Regions from separate parts of the Proteiniborus sp. genome, predicted to be linked through region 2. Evidence: riboswitches for the same ligand, from Rfam matches in the RefSeq annotation. Region 2 holds a riboswitch; each other region holds the start of a gene.
The links. Region 2 has a riboswitch for S-adenosylmethionine ahead of metK (methionine adenosyltransferase). Riboswitches for the same ligand answer to the same signal wherever they lie in the genome.
Positions count from the first base shown of each region.

Region 1 (8,521 bases), on a different contig from region 2:
GAACTTTTTACATTACCAGGAAGGTATGTGCAAATTGGAAACTTAAAAATAAGCTCCGCTCTATTTTCCTTCCTAATCTCTCTGGATCAGATTAAAGGCTTTTAATATTGTCTGTAGGTAATATTATCACTGTAATAATAAAAAGTCAACTGAAATTTACACCAATATTGTCAAAAAAAATTAGATACTAAAACAAGAAATATTTTGAAGTAGTACTATTATCTTTAAAGAAAATGATAGTTGGGACTTAAAGGAAGTCCCAATCTTACGGTTGATTAAGTTGGTTTTTAATTTGGCTAACATCTTGTTGGCTAGCTGTTGGCGCAGGTGTATAATATCCTTTTTGCTCAGCTATTTGATATAACTGATATTGGAATTGTTCAGCTTCATCTCTAAGTTTTTGCAGAGCGCTTCTAAGTTGTTGATTTGAGCATTCAGCTATTGCCACTCCATATGATTGCATACTAGCCTTTGTCATTGATAATACGTCGTTTACAATATCTCTTTCTTGCAATTTAAATACCTCCTTTATATAGATTGAGTTAGGTTTTGTGCAGTAGTGTTTGCGTCTTGAGCCCCTTGACTTAACATTTGTTTAATCTGAGTATCTTGACACATGCTGGCATACTCATTTAACTTTGTTGTCATTAGCTTGTGACTACTAACTATCTCTCTTAAGTTTTGAAGTTCCATTTGATTAATTTGATTTAATTTAAGAGGATTTTGTAAAGCCATAGAATCTCTCCTTTCTTTTTTTGTTCTTTAATATTTTGTCTCAAAATTTTAAAAATTATTATAGAAAAAATCAATAAAAGGTATTGACAAAACACATGTAAAAAACTAAAATATATGAATATAGTATAAACAATAAATCTAATATTAAACTCTTATCAAGAGAGGTGGAGGGACTGGCCCAATGAAACCCAGCAACCGGTGTTGTAAACACAAGGTGCTAATTCCAGCAGCATTATTTGCTGAAAGATGAGAGAGGACTGACAGAATATGTTTTTTACCTCTTTCAAATGAAAGAGGTTTTTTTATTATTTGGAAGATACAGTTCAGTAATTCGTTAAAGGAGTGAAGTTATGATTGAAATTAAGAATTTAAGTAAGACCTTCAATAGTAAATCTTCTGAAGTAAAAGCTTTAAAAAATATTAATCTACAAATTAATAAAGGCGAGATATTTGGGATAATCGGTCTTAGTGGCGCAGGCAAATCTACTCTTATAAGGACTATTAATAGATTAGAGGAGCCAACAGAAGGTTCAATTATTATTGAAGGTAAAGATATTACTAAGCTAGATAAGACAGATTTAAGAAATACAAGAAAAGAAATAGGAATGATTTTTCAACATTTTAATTTGTTAAGTTCAAGAACAGTCTTCCAAAACATTGCATTTCCTTTAGAGATAAATGGCTATGATAAAAATTATATTGAAAAAAGAGTAAATGAACTACTTAAGGTTGTGGAATTAACAGACAAAAAAAATGCATATCCATCACAGTTAAGTGGCGGTCAAAAGCAAAGAGTTGCCATTGCTAGAGCATTGGCAGATAATCCTAAGATACTACTATGTGATGAGGCTACATCTGCACTAGATCCAAAGACCACTAAAGCAATACTCAATTTACTAAAAAAAATTCAAAAGGAATTTAATTTAACAGTAGTCCTTATAACTCATCAAATGGAGGTTATCAAGGAAGTTTGCAACAGAGTAGCAATAATTGAGGCTGGCAAAATCATTGAACTTAATACAGTAGAAGAAATATTTGCTAGACCTAAAACTAACACTGCAAAAGCCTTTATTTCTCATATTCACAGAAGTAGCGAAGGAGAGATAATATATCCAACAACTCCAGGCTCCACTGTAATTAAGTTAGGCTATTTAGGAGATTCATCTAAAAAGCCTATTATATCAAGTTTAATTAGAAACTTTGATATAGATATAAACATATTATCGGGAGATATAGATGAATTACAGTCTACTAGTGTAGGAAATCTTCTAATTCAGGTTATGGGAAATAATGAAGAAAAAGAAAAAGCTTTTGAATGGATTAAGGAACAAAATATTGACCTAGAGGTGATATGGAATGGATAATCTTATTTCTCTTTTACTTCCTTCTTTGTGGGAGACTATTTCAATGGTGGCTTTATCAACTATTTTTTCGTTATTATTAGGCTTTCCTCTAGGTATCCTATTAGTTATCACGGAGAAAGATGGAGTATGGGAAAAACCAGCATTGAATTCTGTATTAAGTGCTGTAATAAATATATTGCGTTCATTTCCATTTATTATATTAATGATATTTGTAATGCCATTAACTAGAGCAATAGTTGGTAAAAGTATAGGAACCCTCGCAACTGTAGTCCCTTTATCTATTGCAGCAGCTCCTTTTGTAGCTAGGATTATAGAAGGGGCGCTAAAAGAAGTGGATAAAGGAATAATAGAAGCTATTTCTTCAATGGGCGCCTCTACATTTCAGATAATAACAAAGGTACTAATTCCAGAAGCTATGCCTTCGTTAGTACTTGGAATTACACTAACCATAATAAACTTAGTAGGATATTCTGCTATGGCTGGAGCAATAGGAGGAGGTGGACTAGGAGATTTAGCTATACGTTATGGTTATCATAGATTTCAAACTGACGTCATGATTGCTGCTGTAATTCTTATAATAATATTAGTTCAGGCAATACAATTTATAGGCAATACAATTTCATTACTGATTGATAAAAGAAAATAAGGAGGAATATAAAAATGAAAAAATCTTTAAATATTTTATTAGCAATTATTCTATTAACAGCTATAGTAATTACCGGCTGTCAATCAAAATCAAATGATGATAAAGTTATTAAAATAGGAGCATCACCTGAGCCACATGCTCAATTACTAAATTTAGTAGCTGATGATTTAAAAAATGAAGGTTATGAATTAAAAATAATAGAATTTACTGACTATGTAAAACCAAATTTTGCATTAGCTGAAAAGGAACTAGATGCAAATTTCTTCCAACATCTACCTTACTTACAGGACTTTAGCGAAAAAAACAATCTTGAGCTAGTTTCACTAGCAAATATTCACTTAGAGCCTATGGGATTTTATTCTAATAAGATTAAAGATATAAATGAACTAAAAGATGGTTCAGTAATTGCTATTCCTAATGATACAGTAAATGGTGGTAGAGCACTTCTATTGCTTGAAGATAAAGGATTAATTAAGCTTAAAGAAGGGGTAGGCCTCGACGCAACAAAAGAAGATATTGCTGAAAACCCAAAAGCTCTTGAATTTGAAGCTCTTGAAGCTGCTCAATTACCTAGAGCATTAGATGACGTAGACGCTGCAATAATAAATGGTAACTATGCATTACAAGCTGGTTTATCTCCTACTAAGGATGCTATCCTCATAGAAAGAGCAGATTCTCCTTATGCTAACATTATTGCCGTAAGAAAAGGTGAAGAAAACAACCCTAAACTTCAAGCTTTAGTTAAGGCTCTCCAATCAGAAGAAATTAGAGATTTTATTGAAAAAGAATATGGTGGCGGAGTTATTCCGTCTTTCTAAAATAAGTAAAGCCCTTCTGGTATTTAGCCAGAAGGGCTTTTTGATTGTATTATAGGTTTCTTATTTTATTTAATATTATTCTTTGTTCAACAGGTACAAAAAAATCAAGTCCTTTTAATTTTACATGACTGTTCCGCTAAATCATACTCATTTGCTCGATATCTCCAAGTCTCAAAAGTGCTTTTGGATCGTTGTCTTTGAAGAATGCGTAGTTTATTTCTTTCTCTTTAGTGAGTATTTGTGTTTCATTGTTTGAAGATGGACGAAGTCTGCAGCTGTAGACTACTGGGAAAAAATCTCTGATATATTTCCCTTCACTATGAGCTGTCAATGCTATTATTTGAAATCCTAATTGCTCTGCTATGAAAAATACTGGATCTAATACATGGTCGCTAGATGCTTCTCCAAATGGATTATCTAGAATAACTGTACGATTTCTTTTTTGACCAGTTGAAATACTTTGACTTTTTTCTGCCAGGTAGTTTAATATCCCTAGAAACAAAGACATATTTTTACTCCACCTTTCTCCGCCAGACCAACTGTTAGATTTTCCCCATGTTACTGGTATGCTGCTTACCTTGCCATCGTTGGTTACCTTCCTACATTTCACTTTTATCTTTTCATTTTCCATTACCACTTTTAGCAATTCTTTGCCTTGAAATTTGTTTTCTATATATTTTCTTACAATAGTTTTGTTTTCACTTCCATCTTCATCCTTAAATCTTATATCTTCAATATCTTTTAATAGCCAGTTAATATAATCTATAAGCTTTTGTTTTCCGACTTCATCTTCCCAAGTAGGAACATCTATGGTATATACTTCTTTCCATTTATCATCAACCTTTATTCTAGTTTTCTTAGGTATAATTCTAATTTCCTCTATCATTGTCTTTAAATAGGAATGAAGATGAGTTATAAAATGATTTATTTCCTTGTCATGTTGCAACATATCTTCCTCTAATATTCTAATTGTTTTGTCAATATTTTTATCCATTATTCTTTTCCACTTTGTTAATTCTTCAAAATCATCTTTATAATTAATGCCTGATATAGCCATGTTTTTAAGTCTAGGATCTGAAATGGAATTATTACAAAATGATTCAAATTTTAATTTTTCTTTTGAAACTCTTTCTTTTTTCTCCTTTACCATATAGTTAAAATTTTCTAAATCTTCTATAAGCCTATTGATATATTTTTTTCTATTGTATGGGATTTCTACTGTTATATCTTCAGGAAGTATACTTGGCTCAACTTTATTAGCCAGGTATTCATATCTTTCATTTTTCTTCTCTAATATGTCCAAAGCTTCCTTTATAGAATTGTATTTTCTGTTTAATTCTTCTTCCATTGACTTTAAATACTCATATCTTTTATCTAATTCTTGTTTTTTTTCATTGATTTTTTCTTTTACAACTTCTAAAGCTTCTATAAACTCCATAATTTCATCATGTTGTTTTAAAAAGTAATCTTTTCTATTATCATAATTATTTTCATCTTTTTTATATTCTTCTTTAACATTTTCCATTTCTCTCATGATCTTTTCGACTTTAGGATTAAGCAGATTTATTTCGTTTATTAATTCTTCAATTTCTTTATCCCCATATATAGGAAATATTATTTCTTCATCAATTGGATATTTAGCTCCTTTTATTTCGTTTTTTAAGTTTGTTTCGTATTCTTTTTTCATATTTAGGTTTTTATTTATATTGTCCTCTATATGATTTCTATCCTTTTGTTTTTTATCTAATCTATCTTTTATATCCTTTCTTTGTCTTTTTAACATTTCTATGGAAATATCTGATTTTATTGGCAATGAATTTTCTACTTCTAAATAGATTTCATGTACTAACAAGTCATCTTTTGACCTTTTAACTTCCTTTACCTTATTTTCTAAATTATTTATTCTTTTTTCATAATTATCTATTGATTTAGTTAGTTTTGATATATCTATTTTTTTTATATTTATTTGACTTTTCAATTCAAATATTTTGTTTTGAATCTCACCCACTTCCAGTTTTTGTTTAATATAGTCCATCGCCTTTTCTATTTTTTTGTTTAATATGGCTTTCTCCATATTCAATTCTTCGATTTCTTTGTTGATATTTTCCACTTCTTCGTCTATTTGTTCTATTCTTGTACTTTTAGTATTTACTACATCTTTTATATCATAAATCTTTTCTTCTATGTTCTTTAATTTATCTTTTAAAGGTCCTAAGTATTCTAAATATGGATATTTATTTAAAAACTCTATGATTTTTGTGTGCAGATTGTCATAATTATTTAATTCATTTTCTTTATCTTTTCTATTTTGAGTGACTATTTTAGCATTTTTGTAAAATTCATCTTTTTTATATTGAAACTCCTTTCTAACTATATTAGTCTCCCACATAGATGGGTAAAGGCAAATATAGTCATCTATTATTAGATTGTCGCTTTTAAGTATCTCTTGAGCTTTACTTTGAGATAGTATAATAATGGGATAAGTAATTTTGTCTATATTATTTTCTAACTTGTTTTTAAGTTTTATTTGCTCATTGTCTGCTACTACAACAATTGCAGCCCAATAGGGATATGTCTTATAATATTCTTTCTCGCTTTTATTCGTAGTGTTAGCTACTCTTTCAATATATTTAGTTCCAGATTCTAAAAACCCAAATTGATCTTTCCATTCATATATCCATTTGCCTAACAAAGGCTCTACGGTAAAATATCGATTATCTTTATAGTCATCTATAAATCTATGAAATAATCTCTCTTTAATAATTAAATCTTCTTTTTCTTTTCTAAGCTTTTCACATTTATTTTCCAAAGTGCTGATTATTTGTTCTTGCTTTGTATATATACTATTTATATGAAATAGATTTGAAATATTTTCTTTTATGATTAATAATAATTCTTTTTCTTGTTCTTCTATATTATTTATTTTTTCTTTTGAAATATCTTTATCGGTAGAAAGAGTATCTAATTCTTCCCTATGTTCTTTTAGCTGTAATCTGAGTTTATTTTTTTTAGCTTTTAAGTACTTAATTCTTTCTTGAATATCTACTGAGTACTTTTCAATAAAACCAACTTTATCTGACCATTTTGGATATTCGTCTTCTATTTTTTCAATTTCTGGATTTGAAAGTATTTCTTTGTTTATTATTTTCATGCTTTCTGTTTTTGTTTTAACATTCTGATCATGTCTAATTTGAGACTCTACTAATTCATCATATTTATCATCTGTTTTTTCTTTGTCCAATTTAAGATTTTTTAATTGTTCTTCATGTTTTTTTTTCTGATTTTCTAATATATCAGTTTCTTCATTTAGTTTGTTAATTTCAATATCATAATAACTTTTTATATGAGAGGAGTTTAAATGGAGTTGTTCTTCTATAATATTTATTTCTTCGTCTTTTTCTAAGTTTTTCAATTGATTTTGATATAGAATAATTTCATCTTCTAATTCTTTTATATTTTTCTTATACTTAGCTATTTTTAAATTTTGTTTTCTAGTTTCTTTGATATCCAGTTGCTCTTTATAACCTTCAAAATTTTTAAGTATTTCTTCGTATTTATATTTAGATAATGAAAGCTTATTTTTTAACAAAGCTAGTTCATAGGAATCTTTCATCCTATTTAATTCATTACATTCATATTTATACTTATCTTGAGCTTTTATATTGTCTTCTAGATCAATTTTCGTGCCTTTTTGTTCATTAGAAATATAATGATATAAAGCTTTTCCATATGATTTTTGGCTATTGAATTGTTCTTCTATCTTATAGTGATCACTATATGTGTTTACGTATTCTGCAATCTTATCTTGAATTCGTCTACTTTCATCAATACTTTCCTTGAGGTGCTTATGTTGTTTGAAATGTTCTCTTTGTTCTTCAAAAGTGCTAACAAAATCCTCTGTTCCATTTCCTGCCATTGCTTCTTCCACTACTGGAATTAAAAGCTTGTCAACAAGATTGTCGGTTGTTCTGCAGCCTTCAAAAAATTTATCTATTCCACCTTCTTCTCCGTTGATAATCCCTATTCTTCTCCATTCTTTGGGTATTATTTTGAAGTTTTCTTCAATATATTTATGATATTCTTTTATATTAGAAAATATTTTAGCATTTATATGTTCTCGGCACATTAATTGATAATAATCTCCCAATTCTTCTCTGCTTGCTGGTCGCTTATTTCCATCAATAGTATCTTTTATAAAGGGAATATTTTCTATTGAATTTTTATCATCATATCCATATTCATACACATATTTATATGAGTCCAATTTCCCATTATTTAAATATAAAGTAACAGCAGTTAATGCATATCTTCTAGGTTTTTCATTGATAATCCATTCTATGGCTATATGACAAGGACTTCCTTCTAAGGATAGAGTATCTCTTATTTTTCTATCGCCAAGGTCTGCATGTGGAAGTATTGCTTGAATTGCTATTTGTATAAAAGTAGTCTTTCCTCCGCCATTTTCTAATAAAACTGCTCCATTATGTCCATCAAACACAAATAATTCATCATTATATCTTTTTTCTCCATTATCATATATGGCATTAGTAAATCTAATCTTGGATATGGATGGCATCTTTAGCCTCTCTCCTTTCCCTTTGAAGTCCGTACATGAAATCTAATATACCTCTATTGTATTCATAATCCATATAGTATCGTTGTATAATAGTCTTTGATTTTTCTGTAAGTTCTATCTCATCGTTTCCTATATCTAATATAAGATTTTGAGCTTCCAAAAAACTTTTCACTGTACTTAAAAAGCTAAGTCTACTATTAGTTCTAGCATCTTGTACTTTTACACCTTCTCTTATATCATCTAGAGCATTCCACTCTTCTAATACGCTTACCCAATTATACTCATATTCTTTTTCAAGTTCTTTTAATTCTTCTTTATCTATTTCTTCTAAAGTCATCATGTAATTATTAACTGCTACAAGCCATTTATTTATAGGTAAAAA
Region 1 is NZ_JAWRHZ010000001.1:125-8,645, forward strand. It holds gene ABV008_RS00005 (spore coat protein) at 266-514, opposite strand; gene ABV008_RS00010 (hypothetical protein) at 529-735, opposite strand; SAM riboswitch class I at 885-988, shown strand; gene ABV008_RS00015 (methionine ABC transporter ATP-binding protein) at 1,086-2,099, shown strand; gene ABV008_RS00020 (methionine ABC transporter permease) at 2,092-2,745, shown strand; gene ABV008_RS00025 (MetQ/NlpA family ABC transporter substrate-binding protein) at 2,760-3,563, shown strand; gene ABV008_RS00030 (coiled-coil domain-containing protein) at 3,700-8,139, opposite strand; gene ABV008_RS00035 (DUF6063 family protein) at 8,117-8,521, opposite strand, start outside.
Region 1: linked by a shared signal. The riboswitch ahead of ABV008_RS00015 (methionine ABC transporter ATP-binding protein) and the one ahead of metK (methionine adenosyltransferase) in region 2 are both predicted to bind S-adenosylmethionine.

Region 2 (8,521 bases):
ACTATCATGCTTTCCCTTGCCTGTCTAAAAATCTCATCTAGCTTTACTACCTTTACTATTTTGCTATTTATAATATCTCTAAGTACATTTCCAGCACCAACTGATGGTAGCTGGTCTGTATCCCCTACTAAAACAAGTCTAGTGCCTGGCAATATTGCCTTTGTAAGGTTGTTCATTAGAAGTATATCTACCATTGACATTTCGTCTATAATGACTACATCTGCCTCAATAGGTGTAGCTTCATCTTTGGCAAAGTCCATTCCAAGCTCATCATCTACAAAGCCGTATTCCAAAAGCCTATGTATAGTCTTAGCCTCTTTTCCTGAAGCTTCACTCATTCTTTTAGCAGCCCTTCCAGTCGGGGCAGCCAATGTAACTTTTAAGTCCTTTTTCTCAAAAAGCTTTATTATGCTGTTTATAGTTGTAGTCTTTCCTGTACCAGGCCCTCCTGTAACTACTAATAAGCCATTTTCTACAGCTTGTCTAATGGCTTCCTTCTGCTTTTCTGCAAATTTTATATTGTCCTCTTTTTCAATATCTTCTATAGTCTTATTTAAATCCACATCCAGACTTTTTACCTCTGACCTTGATAATTCAATTAACTTTTTACATACATTTGTTTCAGCATAGTAAAATGGCATATAGTACACGCATATTTGATCTCCATCTAGTCTTTCTAACTGTATCTCCTGCTTTATAGCCAAGCTTTTTATACCGTCTTCAACTAGTTCCCTTTCAACATTTAATAATTCTGACGTCAGTCTTATTAAAAGCTCCTGAGGAGCATATGTATGACCCTCTGCAGAAAACTCCATTAGCTTAAACTTTATTCCAGCACTTATTCTATATGGTGATCTGAAATCAACTCCCATACTTTGTGCTATTCTATCTGCCATCTTAAATCCTATACCAACTATATCCTCTGACAGTCTATATGGATTTTCTTTTATCTTAACTACTGATTCGCTCCCATACTTTTTATATATTCTAATACCATAATTTGGCCCTATGCCATAGTTTTGGAGAAATAGCATTATATCTCTCAGTTCTCTTTGCTCAATAAATGCATCTGCAATCTTTGCAATCTTCTTTTCCCCTAGGCCAGGAATTTCTTTTAATCTATCAGGATTATACTGTAATATATCTAATGAATCTAAACCAAACTTTTCTGCTATTTTTTCTGCTGTCTTAGGCCCTATTCCAGGAATAAGCCCAGAAGAAAGGTATTTGATTATACCATTTAGTGTAGCAGGCACTACAGTAGAATATGTATCTACCTTTAACTGCTGACCATAATTAACATGATAAGTCCACTCTCCCTGGACCTTGAGAGTTTCTCCTACACTTATAATAGGTATATATCCTACAATAGTGACCACATCATCGTCAGTTTCTAATATTGCGATAGTATAGCCATTAGATTCATTATGAAATATGATTTCCTCTATAGTTCCTTGAAGAGTTACCAATTTGAGTACCTCCAACGATTATAATTGAGAATGGAGAATTGAGAATTATTAAAGGCAATTAAGAATTAAAGAATAAAAATAAATAATTGTCACCTAAGTATACTGAAAAATCTCACGTTCTCCATTAAGTTTTATGGTTTGCTTTTGGTGAACCATTGTTTAGCTGTCTCTACATTTATTATACACTAGAACTAGAAGACTTCAACAGCTTAATCTTTATGTCCATTAGCTCGTTTCTAAGTGCTGCAATATCTCCTTTAGTAGCAGGCTTGTTAAATTCGCCATAAAATCCTTGTGATTCCATAGCAGTTACACCAGTCCTTTCACAGTAGGACTGCTTTACAATGTTAGCGTTTCTTAGGCTTTTTCTTGCTGACTCTATTCCCTGAAGTATTTCTATGGATAATTCCTTTTCTAGAGAGACATATACTTTATTATTTTTCTTAGTGATATCTTGTATAAACCTAATATTAAAATATCCAAAAGAACCATCATTTTTAGATATGGGTTTTCTTACTTTTAATGGCGCAAATACATTATCTTTATTAAAAGGCAACGGAACTATATTTGTACAGCCAATGATTTTTCCATAGTATTGCCTTGAAGAATTAAGATCAATCATAAAATACTTTGCAAGTAATGATAAAAATGTTCTGATACTTTTATATATGTAGATTTCGTTTTCTTCTTTAGTAATTATTTTTGTAGAATTGCCTTTCATGTCTATGTATAATGGTAAAATAGCTATTATTTCACTTGAAATCACTTCTTCTATATTTTTCATTATCATCAGCTCCTTTCTTAATATAATGGGTTGGCGTGGAGGCCAACCCCTACATAATATAATTATAACCGAACATACGTTCGGTGTCAATGAATGGAGAATCTGTTACTTCATACTAGCTATAGTTTTTGAAAGCTCAGTAATACTTTCAGTCAGCTTGTTTAGTTTTCCTTCTATTCGCACAAGCAAATATACTGATACGGCTATAGGAAAGCCTAGATTAGCTATTTGAGAGTATACTTCTTCCATAATAAAACCTCCCTTCTGTAGTAAGTGTAACAATAGTGGAGCAATAGTTTAACGATTGTTTAACGATTGTTTAACTATCGTTCAAGATAGCAGGAAAGCTCCTTAATAATAACAAGTCGGAGACTGTTACTGACTTGTCTCCGACTTTGTTTGCTGGTTCATGACTATAGTACGATTTCTTGTACATCTGTGCTTACTATCCTTGCTGAAGCTATAGATACTAAGTCTCCATCTGCAGTCTCAAATATATTTGCTGTTAATATATTTTCCATAGCTGCTTTGATTTCAGCATCAGTAACGTCTTCTCTTGGATCATCTAAAGATAGTCTACTGGTTTTATCTTTTTGGTTCTTAAATACCATTTCTAGTCTTTTCTTAGCCATAATTTCACCTCCTTCGCCACTAAATGTCATGGAACATGCCATTCAATAATTGAGAATTAAAAATAGGGATGGAGAATTAGTGTAGCTGGCAATGTCCCATGCAGCAAATTCCTAAGGATTAAAGATTGTGGAACTATCCCTTGTCACATTCTCTTATTCTTGTTGAAGCTCAACTTCGTCTACTCTTTTTATACCTATAAGAGGCATTGCTTGTAGACCTGCTAGAGATGATGCAACTGAAAATAAGTTGTCATTGATAGCATCAGTTTTTACCTTAGAAAATGTCTTAGACTTAACTATTGGATTACCTTTGTCATTAAGTCCTCCATCAAGCTGAAGTTTAAGCTTTGATTCTTTAATAGTAGCGTTTACTGGCATGTTTTCACCTCCTTTATTGGAGAAGTCCTTCTCTGTGTTCTACCGGTAATTAAATAATAACTGATTTGTTTAAATGGTTTAAATCGGGAGTTAAATAGAAGTCACGGATATAAAATTGAGAATGGAGAATTGAGAATTGAAAATTGGAAAAGACAATTAAAAATTAATGATTAAGAATTATAACGATAGTTTAACAATAGTGGAGCAATAGTTTAACTACTGTTTAACCATTGTTCAACTATTGAAAAAGTGCAAAATAATAAAGGAGAAGCTAAAAGTCTTTACATGACTTTTATACTTCTCCTTTAATTGAAAATTTTTTTAATTATTTTTTACTTTCCTAAACCTTCTTTTTTAAGTGTCTCAGCTTTATCTGTCTTTTCCCAAGGAAGATTTAAATCGTTTCTCCCAAAATGTCCATATGCTGCCACTTGTCTATATAAAGGTCTTCTTAAATCTAAGTTTTTTATAATAGCTGCAGGTCTTAAGTCAAAATGCTTGCTAATAAGCTCTTCTATTTTACTTTCTTCTATCTTATTTGTTCCAAAGGTATCTACTAATATAGAAATAGGCTTAGCAACACCTATTGCATATGCAAGTTGAACTTCACACTTATCTGCTAGTCCTGCTGATACAACATTTTTAGCAACATATCTAGCAGCATATGCAGCTGAACGGTCCACCTTTGTTGGATCTTTTCCTGAAAATGCTCCACCACCATGTCTAGCATATCCACCATATGTGTCTACTATTATTTTTCTACCTGTAAGTCCTGCATCTCCTTGAGGTCCACCTGTAACGAATCTACCTGTAGGATTTATATAATACTTAGTATTATTATCTATAAGATCTGATGGTACTATTTTTGATATTACATGTTCTCTTATGTCTTTTTCTATTGTTTTTAATTCGATTTCTGGACTGTGCTGTGTAGATACTACTATAGCATCTATTCTTACTGGTTTATTATCGTGGTACTCTACAGTAACCTGTGTTTTACCATCTGGTCTTAAATAATCTAATGTACCATTTTTTCTAACCTCAGATAATCGTCTAGCTAGCTTATGAGCCAAAGATATTGGAAGAGGCATAAACTCTGGAGTTTCATTACAAGCAAACCCAAACATTATACCTTGGTCTCCAGCTCCAGTTATATCAAATTCATCTGTCTTTTGATTTCTATGCTCTAGAGCCTCATTTACTCCCATTGCAATATCTGATGATTGTTCGTCAATGGATGTCAACACTGCACAAGTATCACAGTCAAAACCATATTTTGCTCTTGTATAGCCAATATCCTCAATAGTTTTTCTCACTATTTTAGGAATATCTACATAGCATTTAGTTGAAATTTCTCCTGCCACAAGAACAAGGCCTGTTGTAACTGATGTCTCACAAGCAACTCTTGCATCTGGGTCCTTTTCCAGTATAGCATCTAATACAGAATCTGATATTTGATCGCATATTTTATCTGGATGTCCTTCTGTTACTGACTCTGAAGTAAATAACCACTTTCTCATCTAAATTACCTCCATGTATTTTTATAATTCTATTGTTTGTATTTTTACAATAAAAAAACCCCTTCAGAAAAGAAGAGGAATTCGTTCTTTAAACCTCATCTTTCAGAATCCACATTCTGTAGGATTTAGCACCTGATAACAAAAGTTACTGGTTGCTGGGCTTCAACGGGCCTATTCCCTCCGCCACTCTTAATAAGGTATGGATATTCTATTGTTTTTCATCAAAAGAATATTATCATATGTGCCTTTATATGTCAATAATTGTTTTTAAATTGACATAATCATTATTTAAACTTAATATAATAAGTCCGAAATATCTTAAAGAATTGAAGTAATTCCATGACTCAAAATCAAAACTATAACACCGGCTGTTACTATGCCAAGTATAATGGCTGGAAATGCATACTTAAACCTTATATTAAATAGGGTAGCAGCTACACAACCAGTATAAGCTCCTGTAGTTGGTAGTGGAATAGCAACAAGGATGTACAAGCCTAACACACTATATTTCACTATGTTTTTACTCTTTTTTAATGTTCTATTTTTTATCCATCTGATAATATTGCCAATTATTTTTACATCCTCTAATGCACTAAAAATAGGTCTTAAGAGTAAAAGTAAAAAAGGAACTGGAAGACTATTCCCAATAATACTAATTATAGTGCTATGTAATGGGCTAAAACCTTTTGATATTCCAAGAGGTATTGCCCCCCTTAGTTCAAATATTGGAGTAGCAGCAAATAACATTATAATAAATTCATCTTTAATGGTCTCAAATATTTCTCCCATCTCATCCCCCTCGATTATAAATGATTTTTATTACTTCTTATAATTATATAGCAAAAAACAGTATTTTAGAAGGTTTTTTAATTTTCTAATATAATGAATAAATAATACTTAGCTACATAATGTAATGTTAAGATTATGCCACTTTATTAACAAAAAAAGCTTATAATGAGCTAATAAGGCGAAAATATGGTATTGCATTTAGAGCCTCAATCACTTATAATGAAAAGGTAGCAGTTTTCCGGGGTGTAGCGCAGTTTGGTAGCGCACGTGGTTTGGGACCATGGGGCCGGGGGTTCGAGTCCCTCCACCCCGACCAAGGCTAAAGCCGAGATGAGTAAATCATCTCGGCTTTTTCTTTTTCAATAAAGTTCAAAAATAATAGAAATATTCATGTCCAAAACCATGAGCGTATATTTTTACTATTTTTTTCTAGGTTACATAATTGTAATTATATTGTAACCAAATTATAATCTAACCTCTATCTTTATGCTATATAATTGTAGATAACGGCGGAAGAATTATAGTAATCATGGAACTTTTTTGTCATAATTTCGGTCAAATCTATCGTCGGTCAATTATTCTTCGAGAGGATGATTAAAGCGAAAAGTCCTAATTCTTCCCTAAATTAAAATAATATAAAAAACAAAAGAGAGGTGTATACACAATATGAATAGATACATAAGAAATTTAGTAATAGGGGTATCCTCTGCAGCTATGATATTTTGCAGTTTTACTCCAAGTCTTGCAGCCATGCCCTTTGTAATACACGAAGAAAGAATGTCAGAAAATATATCAAGTGGTGTAATACACGAAACAATCAAGCAGTTCAACTCAAATGGCTGGTGGAACATAAATGTATTAAAAGTAAATCTAGATGATGAATATACTGATATAAAAGCCTTATTTAGCAAAGATGGCATTTCTAAAAGAGATACTGTTACAAATATGATGAAATCATCAAATGTAGTAGGGGCTATAAATGGAGATTTCTTTTCTACAGTATATAGCTCATACCCAGAAGGTGTAGTGATTGACAATGGAAAGATGATATCATCTCCTTACAACACTTGGAATCAAGGTCTTCCTGTATTTGCAGTAGACAACTATAAAAATCCTTCCATATCATTCTGGGATTGGAGTATAAAAGTAACTGCTCAAAACGGAGCAGTAGTAAATGTTAAAGCAATGAACAAAGAAAGTAAACTCCACGAAGAAGTTATAATATACGATAAGAGCTGGAATAGCCAATCCTTAGGAAACAAAGTATTTAATGACCTTATAGAAATAGTAGTAGTTGATGATTATGTAACTGAAGTAAGAGTAGGTCAACCTCCTATTCCATTTCCTGAAAACGGATATATCATTACAGGAAGAGGAAGTGTTGCTAGTCAGCTACAGAACAACTTTCATGTAGGAGAGAACGTAGTTCTAGAGTATTATACATCACCTGATTTTAATAATATAGCTTCAGCAATAGGTGGAGGAAGCCCCCTCTTAAAAGATGGTGTCAAAACCGATTTTAAAATAAATATTAAAGGTGATCATCCTAGAACAGCCATAGGAATAACAAAAGATAAAAGGCAACTCCTAATGGTTACTATAGATGGTAGAGATACTTCATATAAAGGTGTTAGTCAAGAAATTTTCGCAGATATTATGCTAAAGCTTGGAGCATATGATGCAATCAATTTTGATGGTGGTGGCTCTACTACCATGGCTGTAAAACCTGCTGGTACTGAAGAACCTACTTTAGTAAATCGCCCCTCTGACGGTGGTCAAAGAAGAGTAACAAACGGAATTGGTGTAACTAATAGCGCTCCTCAAGGAGAATTAAGCTATATTAAAGTATATACAGATGATACTAAGATGTTTGTAAATACTACTAGAAAGTTTTATGTAAAAGGATATGATGAGTTCCACAATCCAGTAGATATAGAAGATGAAAATGTTCAGTTCTTTATAGATGGTATAAGTGGCAAATTTAATGGAAATGTCCTTACTGCACATAGCTCTGGTGAAGGAACAGTAAAGGCATTCTACAACAATACTCTTGCAGAAACAAAAATTAAGGTGCTTGGAGATGTAAAGGAGCTTCAATTAGATACAGATAAATTTGGAGTAGATATATCAAATCAAAAGAACCTAGGAAAAATATATGGAAAGAATAGTCAAGGCCATGTAGCCCTTATAGAACCAAGTGACGTAGCTTGGGAGGCAATAGGTGGTGTTGGCTATGTAGATAATGGCGTGTTTTATAGTTCAAATAAACCAACAGCAGGAGCTATTGTAGCAAGGCTAGGAAGTGCAGTTGAAAGCACATTAGTTTCAGTAGGATATGAAGAAGCTATGATAAATGATTTTGAAGGCTTAGATGGCATTAAGTTCTTATCCTATCCTAATGTAGTTACAGGAAATATTGAGCAAAGCTCAGATAGCAAGGTTGGCCAAGGCTCTATAAAGCTTAAATATGACTTTACAGGCTCTGAAGATACAAGAGCAGCTTATATATCTTTTGGAGAAAAAGGAATACAGCTTAGTAAAAATCCAGAAAAAATAGGTATGTGGGTATATGGCAATGAAAACAATAGCTGGATAAGAGGACAAATATCTGACGCTAATGGAAAAGCATTAAAATTAGATTTTGCAACTAATGTGGACTGGAAGGGTTGGAAGTTTGTAACTGCTAATGTCCCATCTGATGCAGTATATCCAATAACACTAGAAAGAATATACGTAACTGAAATAAATCCTATGAGCAAGTATTCAGGCGAATTACTCTTTGATGGATTAAAAGCAATGTATCCAAAGAACTTTGATGTAGTAAATCTTCCTCCTTCTACATCAGTAAAAGATGAAAAGCAAAAATCAGTTGATACAGTAGAAAATGGATATAAATTTATAATGAGCTTTGGAATAGATAAATTAGACAATTTATATAAAGGTCAAATT
Region 2 is NZ_JAWRHZ010000017.1:29,518-38,038, reverse strand. It holds gene recD2 (SF1B family DNA helicase RecD2) at 1-1,469, opposite strand, end outside; gene ABV008_RS02695 (hypothetical protein) at 1,648-2,253, opposite strand; gene ABV008_RS02690 (YvrJ family protein) at 2,359-2,502, opposite strand; gene ABV008_RS02685 (DUF2922 domain-containing protein) at 2,667-2,885, opposite strand; gene ABV008_RS02680 (DUF1659 domain-containing protein) at 3,039-3,263, opposite strand; gene metK (methionine adenosyltransferase) at 3,596-4,783, opposite strand; SAM riboswitch class I at 4,876-4,982, opposite strand; gene ABV008_RS02670 (COG2426 family protein) at 5,102-5,572, opposite strand; tRNA gene ABV008_RS02665 (tRNA-Pro) at 5,812-5,888, shown strand; gene ABV008_RS02660 (phosphodiester glycosidase family protein) at 6,239-8,521, shown strand, end outside.

Region 3 (8,521 bases), on a different contig from region 2:
AATATCTTTAACATTTCCATAATATTTAATTCCTGCATAATTTCCAAATAATCGTTTTGATTGGCCTATGGCAATAGTTTTTATTAAGTGATTATTCAAGTCTACATTTTTTAACTTAGTATGATAAAATTTATTCTCTAAATTTATATGTAGTTGTTCTTTACTTGATAACGAGCCAACTAAGACTGATCTGTCTGAGAAGTATTGATCTTTTAAGTAGTATTCTTGTCCAACTTGCTTTAGGCTTCTTTCATATGTTGATAATGAAGATTCTTCGATTAACTCATCAAGGAATTCTTCCATTATTTTTGTAGAATTAGGTAAGAAAGGAATACCTCCAACATTAACTAGATCAATACTTTTATAGAATTTATGTTCTCGATATTTTTGTTCATTATTATAAGGAAATAATACAAAAGCACCAAATATGTTTCTTTCTATATTAGATTCCTGGCTTTTTTGATATATTATAGCATCCCTATATCTATGCATTGTATTTATGTCATCTTCTTCGGGACCTGGTTTCTTATAATATTCTCTATATCTACTACCTTGATTGGCAAAATTAATACGATACTTTGCATCAAATATATAATTATAAACAACATCATTTCCATCTTTTTTTATACTAAACACATTATCAGGCTTTTGTGGTATAGTTTCAGATTTCATTAATGAGTTATATGAAATTGTAAATAGTTCGCCATTTTTAGGATTTTGATAAGTTACCTGCGTTTCGCTTCCTTTCTTAAGAGTAACAAAGACTCCACTATTATTGATTTTTACTAAATCATTTTGTATTAGCTTGTACTTTTTTCTCAATATACTATTTATCTTAATAAAGCACCAATACTCATATAGTGTAGCCATTTCTTTCATTGACATTTTAAATACATCACCATACATAATTAAACCTTTTTTTAGCATGAGATAGTATTTATATACATCTTTGTACCCCGGTGCCATCTTAAATACTAAGGAAAAAGATTCTCTCGGTTGATAACTACTTACTTTGTTTAAAAAAGAACTCTTAATATATGAATTTAGTTTCTTTACCATAGTATTAACTCTATTTAAAAAAACTTCATCATCTGCCCTGTATAATAAGCTATATTTACGTTTTAGTTCTTCTAATCTTACTATAGTCATCTCAATCATATACTTAAGATATTGATTTTCATATGTATCTACTGTTACAGTTTTATTAGTATTTAGTGCTTTTATGGGAATATAATTATTGTCTATTTTTACTAGACTTGTAGTGTTCTTTTCAAGCCATCTAACAGTTTCACTAGAAGTTTTCTTTAGTTTATGATAAGGCAAGATTCTTTCTTCTTTCACTAGTGAGTGATGAGGTTGATTAACGATTACATTGATTGACTTTATTAAATTATCATAAATATATTTAAATATACTAAAAAATTCGGTTAAGCTATTACCTTCCTTTTCACTCAAAGTCATATTTAAATAAGTTCTCTTTAAGAAATCAAAGGATAAATTATATATTTCTTCATTAACATCTAGTAGAATATTTAAATAGTCTTTTTTATAATCAATTTTTGATGGAAATACTTCAATTCTTATAAATAGATGTTCCTTATTATCGACTAATATTATAAACTCAGTCATTCCTATATCGCTTTTAAAGTTAATACTACCAGCCAAAACCCTATTACTCTTAGTGGTATAGGTAATTTGATCTCTTATTAACTTATTCTCATGATAAAACTCTATAGCATGATTGCCTTTATCTTCAATTATGATTTGATAATCTTGATATTCCCAAAACATGACTTTTTCGCTATATGTACTGATATTTATTAGTTCATTTTCTGGTATACATTTATAGAATAAGATATCTTTAAAGACATCTTCAGAATAATCAAAGTCTGTGTCACGGTATTTACCTTTGATAGTGAAGTATAGTTTTTCAGTCTCTATTGAAACTAGTTCTACTTGTTTATTCCCAGAAGGTTGTAAAGCCATCAACCTCATGCCTCCTAATCATACTGCATATTTTCTCTGCGCATAGAGGGTATTTAACATTGTTATTTTTAATATAACTGTGCATTTTCTCAAAATTATCATTTGCATAAGGATCATATTGACTGCTTGTATTATTGATGAATATCTTAAATAGCTCTATTAGTACACTTTTAATGCTAAAATTGCTTCCTTGGACTCTAGGCAATATTTTTTGCTTTATAGCATAATCCATTGCCATGTCAAAACTCATTAGATTTTCTTTTATAGAGTATAAAGTATAAAAAATAATTTCATCTCTAATTCTATAGCCAAATTGTAAGCCTACTTCTTCAAGCTTGCTATTTATTTTTTCTAATATATATATGACTTCTTCTATATGTTCTTTTTCATCAATGCAGTCCTTAAGCTTTACATAATTTGATGACAGCATATCATTTTTAAGTACTAATGGTTTCAATTCATCTATATGATCTTCTAAGCTTTCAAAATCTACACTTAGCTTAACATGGTTAAATTCAATAGTATTCGCTCTATCTAATACCTTTTTGCTAAAAGGAAATGTAGTTTCGTCCATATTAACAGTTCCAACAATATATAAATTATCAGGTATATATAAATAGCTATATTTAGCCTTTGACTCTTCATCATCACCAAAAAATTCATCTTTTAACAATCTGTTAGTTATTATTCTTCCGTTGCCTTTTCTAGTTTCAATAATTGATAAAATATCACTAAAATAATACTCTACTCTGGCTAAATTCATCTCATCCAAACAAATAAAGTAAGGTAAGCTATCTGTATCATCTACAGCTTTCTTAACTATATTAGTTAAAGGACCAGGCTGAAAAAAGCCTTGGATATTTCTATATCCAAGTAAATCTGAGGGGTCAGACCAATCAGGACGTACAGGTATGAGATTGTATCTGCCATTATCTACGTTTGCACCTATAGCTTCGGCATATAATTCAACCAGTTTGCTTTTCCCTGTACCTGAAATACCTGCAAGCAAAACAAAAGGTTTAGTTTTCAATGAAAGATAGAAGTTTTTTATAGTATCTAAGCTATAAGTATATCCTTTTGAAGTTATGTATTTATGAATGTACTGTATTATTTCCTCAGAATTCATTTCATTTGGCTCATTTAGCATTATGGATTCATCACTCTTTTCCCCATCATATATTTCTGTTTCATTATTTAAGTATTTTTCATAGTACTCTACCATTTTCTTAAGGTCTTTTATCAGTTTTTCATCATCCGGTATTGATTCAATGTTATATTCAAAAGCCCCTATTATTCCTACTTCGTACAAATCTCCAAGACTTCCGCCATCAAGCTTTATGTTTTGCGAAGCAATTGTAGCATCCATGCCCACTCTTTTTCTTATATTCTTTGCGTTTTCAACAAGTTTTTGTTTAGCTCCCTTTGTTCCTAATTCACTCTTAAGTTCTGTCACTCCTTGATTTAGTGTCAAATATAATCTTCCCATGTCATTTGAAAACAGATATCCAATGTAAACTCCACTCTGTATCAATGTTGTGCTTTTTCTATTCATTAAAGCAATCCATGGAATGTTTGCCCAGTTACCTTGTCCAATAGAGCCAGTAATAGTATATTGATCTGAATCTATAAAATCTAATTTAGTAAAATATTCAGGTAGGATTTTTCTAAAAATGTGTCCAAGCTCATGTCCTGCAAAGGGTTCATGATTTTTTGCTTCTATGTAATTATTCATTATTTTTTCTAAATATTGTTTTAGAATCATTGAATTCTTTTCCTTTTCTACCCTTGTAGTATAATAGATGAGTAACTTTTCTCTTAAGTTCTCTTCTAGTAGCTTCAAATCATTATTATTTAGAGTTTGCCATAAATCTTGGTTGAATGCTATATTTTCTTTTCCCCCAATGTTTTTCTTAATAACGTATCCTTTATCACTAACAACTTTATATGCATTTTCATTCATTGTGGATTTAATAAGGTTTAAAGATAATGACTCAATCTCAGTCTGTATTTTGCTATCGTTTTGCTCAACTAATAAACCTTGCTCATGTCTATTTCTGTAAAAATCCAAAATTTCTTTACAAACTATATCGTATTCTGCTTTTCCTTCATTATCTACATTGTTGATTAATGCTAGTAAAAATACTAATTTGTATGATTTTTGATATAAACTGTTATTTAGTGTGCCTTTTTCACCTATGTAATTTAAAAAATTGGCCTTAATCTCACTATTGCTAATTAAGATTAATTTGTACTCACATGGATTATCTGTTTTATAGAATTCAATATATTCAGCTATTTCATTTGGAACTACTATTTTTGAACTATTTCCCTGATTTTTTATAATGTAATCATAGCTTGTTCGAAATTTATTTATCAGATATTTAATTAAATCTTTATTTGCATCATATCTTATCTGTAATGTATCTCCTGAACGTCCTTGACTATTTATATTCCTCAACTCTACTTCTTCAGTTCTATCATCAAATATTAGCTTTACTTTTTCACTGCTTCCTAGTTCAATAAATTTTGATGGAATAATACTTAAGAAATCTTTATGATATTCTTTAGGAATGTGTATCCCATACTTAAAAATAAATAAATCTACTTTTTTCTTTCCAAGCAAACTTTTATTGTCTGACGGCCTTACCCAGCTCATGTTATCAGCAGGCATAATATCGCTCCTTATCTAAGTTTTCTTCTAGCTATATAAACATAATTAGGTATCACTAATAATGATGTCAATTTTTCACATATTACTTAGAATATTCGTCACTACAACTTATTTTCCTTCATATTTCCATTTAATTATTCATAACTAGTATTCAATAGCTATCTTTCTCATTTCTTTAAATATCATAGTATTAAATCTAATTCTTCAAGAGTTACTTAATACTCATAAATTTTTTCTTATAAATACCCGTATTTCTCAAAAAGCTCTTAATAATAGACTGATATCTTAATAAAATCATCTATAAAAAAATAAATGCCTAGGTACACATAATCTTAATTTACCTAATAGGCATCTATTTTATATAATTTTGATTTTTTTACATAATATCGCTTTATTCTTATAGATATCTTTTTTAGATATTTTTAAAATTCTTTATATCTCAAAAATATCATAACAATACCTTACATACTGACTTCTTTTTTTATCAAATTCTAAACCTTGCTCTTGAAGGATATTTAAAATATATTTGTCTAATGCATAAGGACTTCTCTTCTGTAGCTTTTTAGCGGTTTCTTTATCAATAATTATTTCATACTTGTCAATAGAAATTATAAAATCATCTATGGTTTCATTTAGTTGAAACTCATATCCAAATTCCTTGCTTATTGTAGTTAAAATAAGATTAATAAACTTATCAGTTGAACTATTGTGAGCAATATAACCTCTTATCCATCCTTGAGTATTCATATAAATCCCCTCCAAAATATAGTTAATTACATAGGAACCATGCATTTCAAAAATAAAAAATCCTTCTCAATACTCAATTAAGAAGGACTATCTCTAAAATTCATTATACGCACCTCCTTATCGGTATTAGCTGAACCACCTTACTTTTATAGCAGGTTGGTGTAGGATCACAGAGCTAATTCTCTCCCCTACTCTTGATAAGTTGCTTTTTAGTTGTATGTTTATTATACCATATCAACTCAAATGCATTATACTATATTATTCAGCTTTCTTCACAATTATATGAAGATGCTCTGTAGTATCTCTATACTGAGGCAGTTCACAATACTCTGTAGCTTTTTTAAAATAGTTTTCATATGCTTCAGGCATATACAGGTATAAGTTTTTCACCTGAAAACTAAGTCCTGCTAAAAAACTTTCTGCACCAGCATATGATACTATTTCAAATCCAGATTTCTTTATTTCATCTAAGGCTAAAGGAGGTGTAGTAAAATATGTAGAAGTAAAGCTTTCCTCTGATGAAAACTTTAAATCTCCATTTTTATATCTGTCAAAATGCTCTATATCTTTAAAGACATCTGGAAATTCCCCTACACTTGCCTTGAGTGCTCCCCACGTGTTGATATATGATATGAGTGCTACACCATTCTTTTTTAATATCCTATAGGTATCTCTTAATACCTTGATTCTATCTTCAGAGCTATGTAAATGATATAATGGGCCCATTACTAAAGCCCCATCAAAAGATTCATCCTCTAAGAACTCAAGCTCTAATGCGCTTTTACAGTAGTAGTTTTGTGCAATCAAATTAGCTTCTTCAACCTTTCTTTTTGCAATGTCTAGCTCATTTTTTGACAAATCCAAAAGACTAACCCTATATCCCATTTTAAGCAGTTCTAAAGAGTATCTTCCTGGACCTGAACCAATGTCAATAATTTCACCACTTTTAGGAAAGTATTTTTTAATTAGATACATAGTCGAACAGAACTCTACCATTGAATATGGATTATTTAATCTCTGCCATTCAAGCTCTGCATTCTCATCATAATATTTTCTTACTTCACTTGTCATCAAAATTCCCCCTGTTTTTATTAGGTATTGTCAAAAATCTTAATAGTGATTTCTAACAACCCTTGATTTTTAAACATTTATATTGATTAAAATAGTTCTCCGCATGAAGGATATCTTTTAATATTTTTATAAACAAAAATGGATGACAACTTTCCATTCATCAGTTATAATATCGTCGATTAAAACAACAAATAGCCAGATTAGAAAGTTTTAAGTAGTGCATTATGAATTCGATTAGTAACAAAGTCCACCAACAATAACAACCCCCTGTGCTTCCTCTAATGGTAAATGTGGAATATGAAGACTTCCACCACTCCAGCAGAGTATAATTCTTGGTTTATCACTAGGCATTTCTTTAAATAACCTGTTTAATTGATCAATTATAGCATAATGGTCTACTTTCATGTATTCATCCCAGTTTATTGATTCATGGTCTACTCCACTGCGAGTGTATCTCAATGTGCTCCATCCACCATTAGTTAATGTTTTTGATAACTCCTTGTACAAAGACATACACCCCAAAAGGTAACTAGAATCGCATCCTGGGATATTACCATCTATGTTCATTGGTGCTGTACCATGAACTAGAAGGATACTCCCCCTACTTTCTATGTCTACTGGATGCTCCCATTTTACTAAACCTTCTCCCACTTTCTTCCCCTCCTAATAAACTAATCAATATCTATTCTATATCCCACATTGCTCACACCCAGTTCCTCTGAACAATTATATTTAAAAAATAGAATAGTTTTTTATATATAACAAATATTCTTGTTATGTAAGATTTGACATTTATAGGCTACTTTCCTGCTATTTTTTTATTGTTTTACTAGCTACATGATATTTCAAAATAGAAAGCTATCTAAAACTCTTTAAAATTAGCTTTAGATAGCATAGAATGACAGATTCAAGCATGTGATATGCTTTGAATCATCATATTCGATTTGAAGTAGTAAAAATCATATATACCTTGTCCATATATGGAGCTAGAAATCTTGCTACCTGTTTGCCATATTCATCGCTAGGATAATACATATCGAAGTATTTACCCTCCTCTTTCAAGAGACCATTTCTACGAGAATTATTTTTTCCTCTAAACTCTTCTATCTTTGCATCACACTCAGTTGAAGCTACAAGGCTTTCAAGGTGTTCTGCTGTATATATGTTTTTATCTTTTATTGTAGTAATCTCTACACTGTTATTTTTAGGGTTCCAATCAACTATTGCACCAAAAGATTCTATTACTTTTCTTATTGGTAAATAGGTCTTCCCTTCAACTACAAGAGCTGCAGTATCATTCTCTACTTTTTCACCGTTTACTACTATATATTTTTCCCCAATAATTAATCGTGGAAATTCCAGCTATCCTTGTCACACGCTCTATTAATCTTTATTTATTTAATGGAATATCTTGTATTTCTAGCTTTCCCTTCTTGTTTTATTTTGGCTTCCTTTATTAATTTTTTGAGTATTAGATTTACACTTGATTTACTTAAGCCAATCTCTAACTCAATATCTCTTCTTGCTACAGGTTCTTTCTGTTTAATAATATCTAAGACTTTTTCTTCATTAGTATTTAAATTTTCCTTATAATTTACATTAGGTAATACCATAACGAAGGCATTTTCAGATACTTTAATTTCTGGGATTAGATCATACTTTGAATAGCTTTCATAAATTCTCTGTATACCAGTCCCATAACTTTCAATAAGCTTTAATCGATAGAAACAAGCTGCAAGGTTTTTATTTCTAGTTTCTGATACTCCTAACATTATATCTTCCATAGTAAGCCCCGAAACAAGTCCTCCAACGGAAACGAACTCTATTCTATCATCAAATATATGAATTAAAGTGCTTCCACTAAAATTGTAATCTCTATGCACGACAGCATTTATTAAAGCTTCCCTTATTGCATAATAAGGATAGTCTGCTCTATCAATTCTGTTTAGACCCTTAAAATTAGTTTCTAATTTATTATATAAATTTACATATTCATATACATCATCTAATTGTTTTAATACAGATCCAACAAATTCCTTTCTATCT
Region 3 is NZ_JAWRHZ010000068.1:25,955-34,475, forward strand. It holds gene ABV008_RS16100 (DUF2357 domain-containing protein) at 1-1,986, opposite strand, end outside; gene ABV008_RS16105 (MrcB family domain-containing protein) at 1,961-4,657, opposite strand; gene ABV008_RS16110 (hypothetical protein) at 5,090-5,404, opposite strand; SAM riboswitch class I at 5,519-5,608, opposite strand; gene ABV008_RS16115 (methyltransferase domain-containing protein) at 5,663-6,475, opposite strand; gene ABV008_RS16120 (hypothetical protein) at 6,710-7,126, opposite strand; partial or broken gene ABV008_RS16125 (stalk domain-containing protein) at 7,673-7,837, opposite strand; gene ABV008_RS16130 (RNA-binding domain-containing protein) at 7,870-8,521, opposite strand, start outside.
Region 3: linked by a shared signal. The riboswitch ahead of ABV008_RS16110 (hypothetical protein) and the one ahead of metK (methionine adenosyltransferase) in region 2 are both predicted to bind S-adenosylmethionine.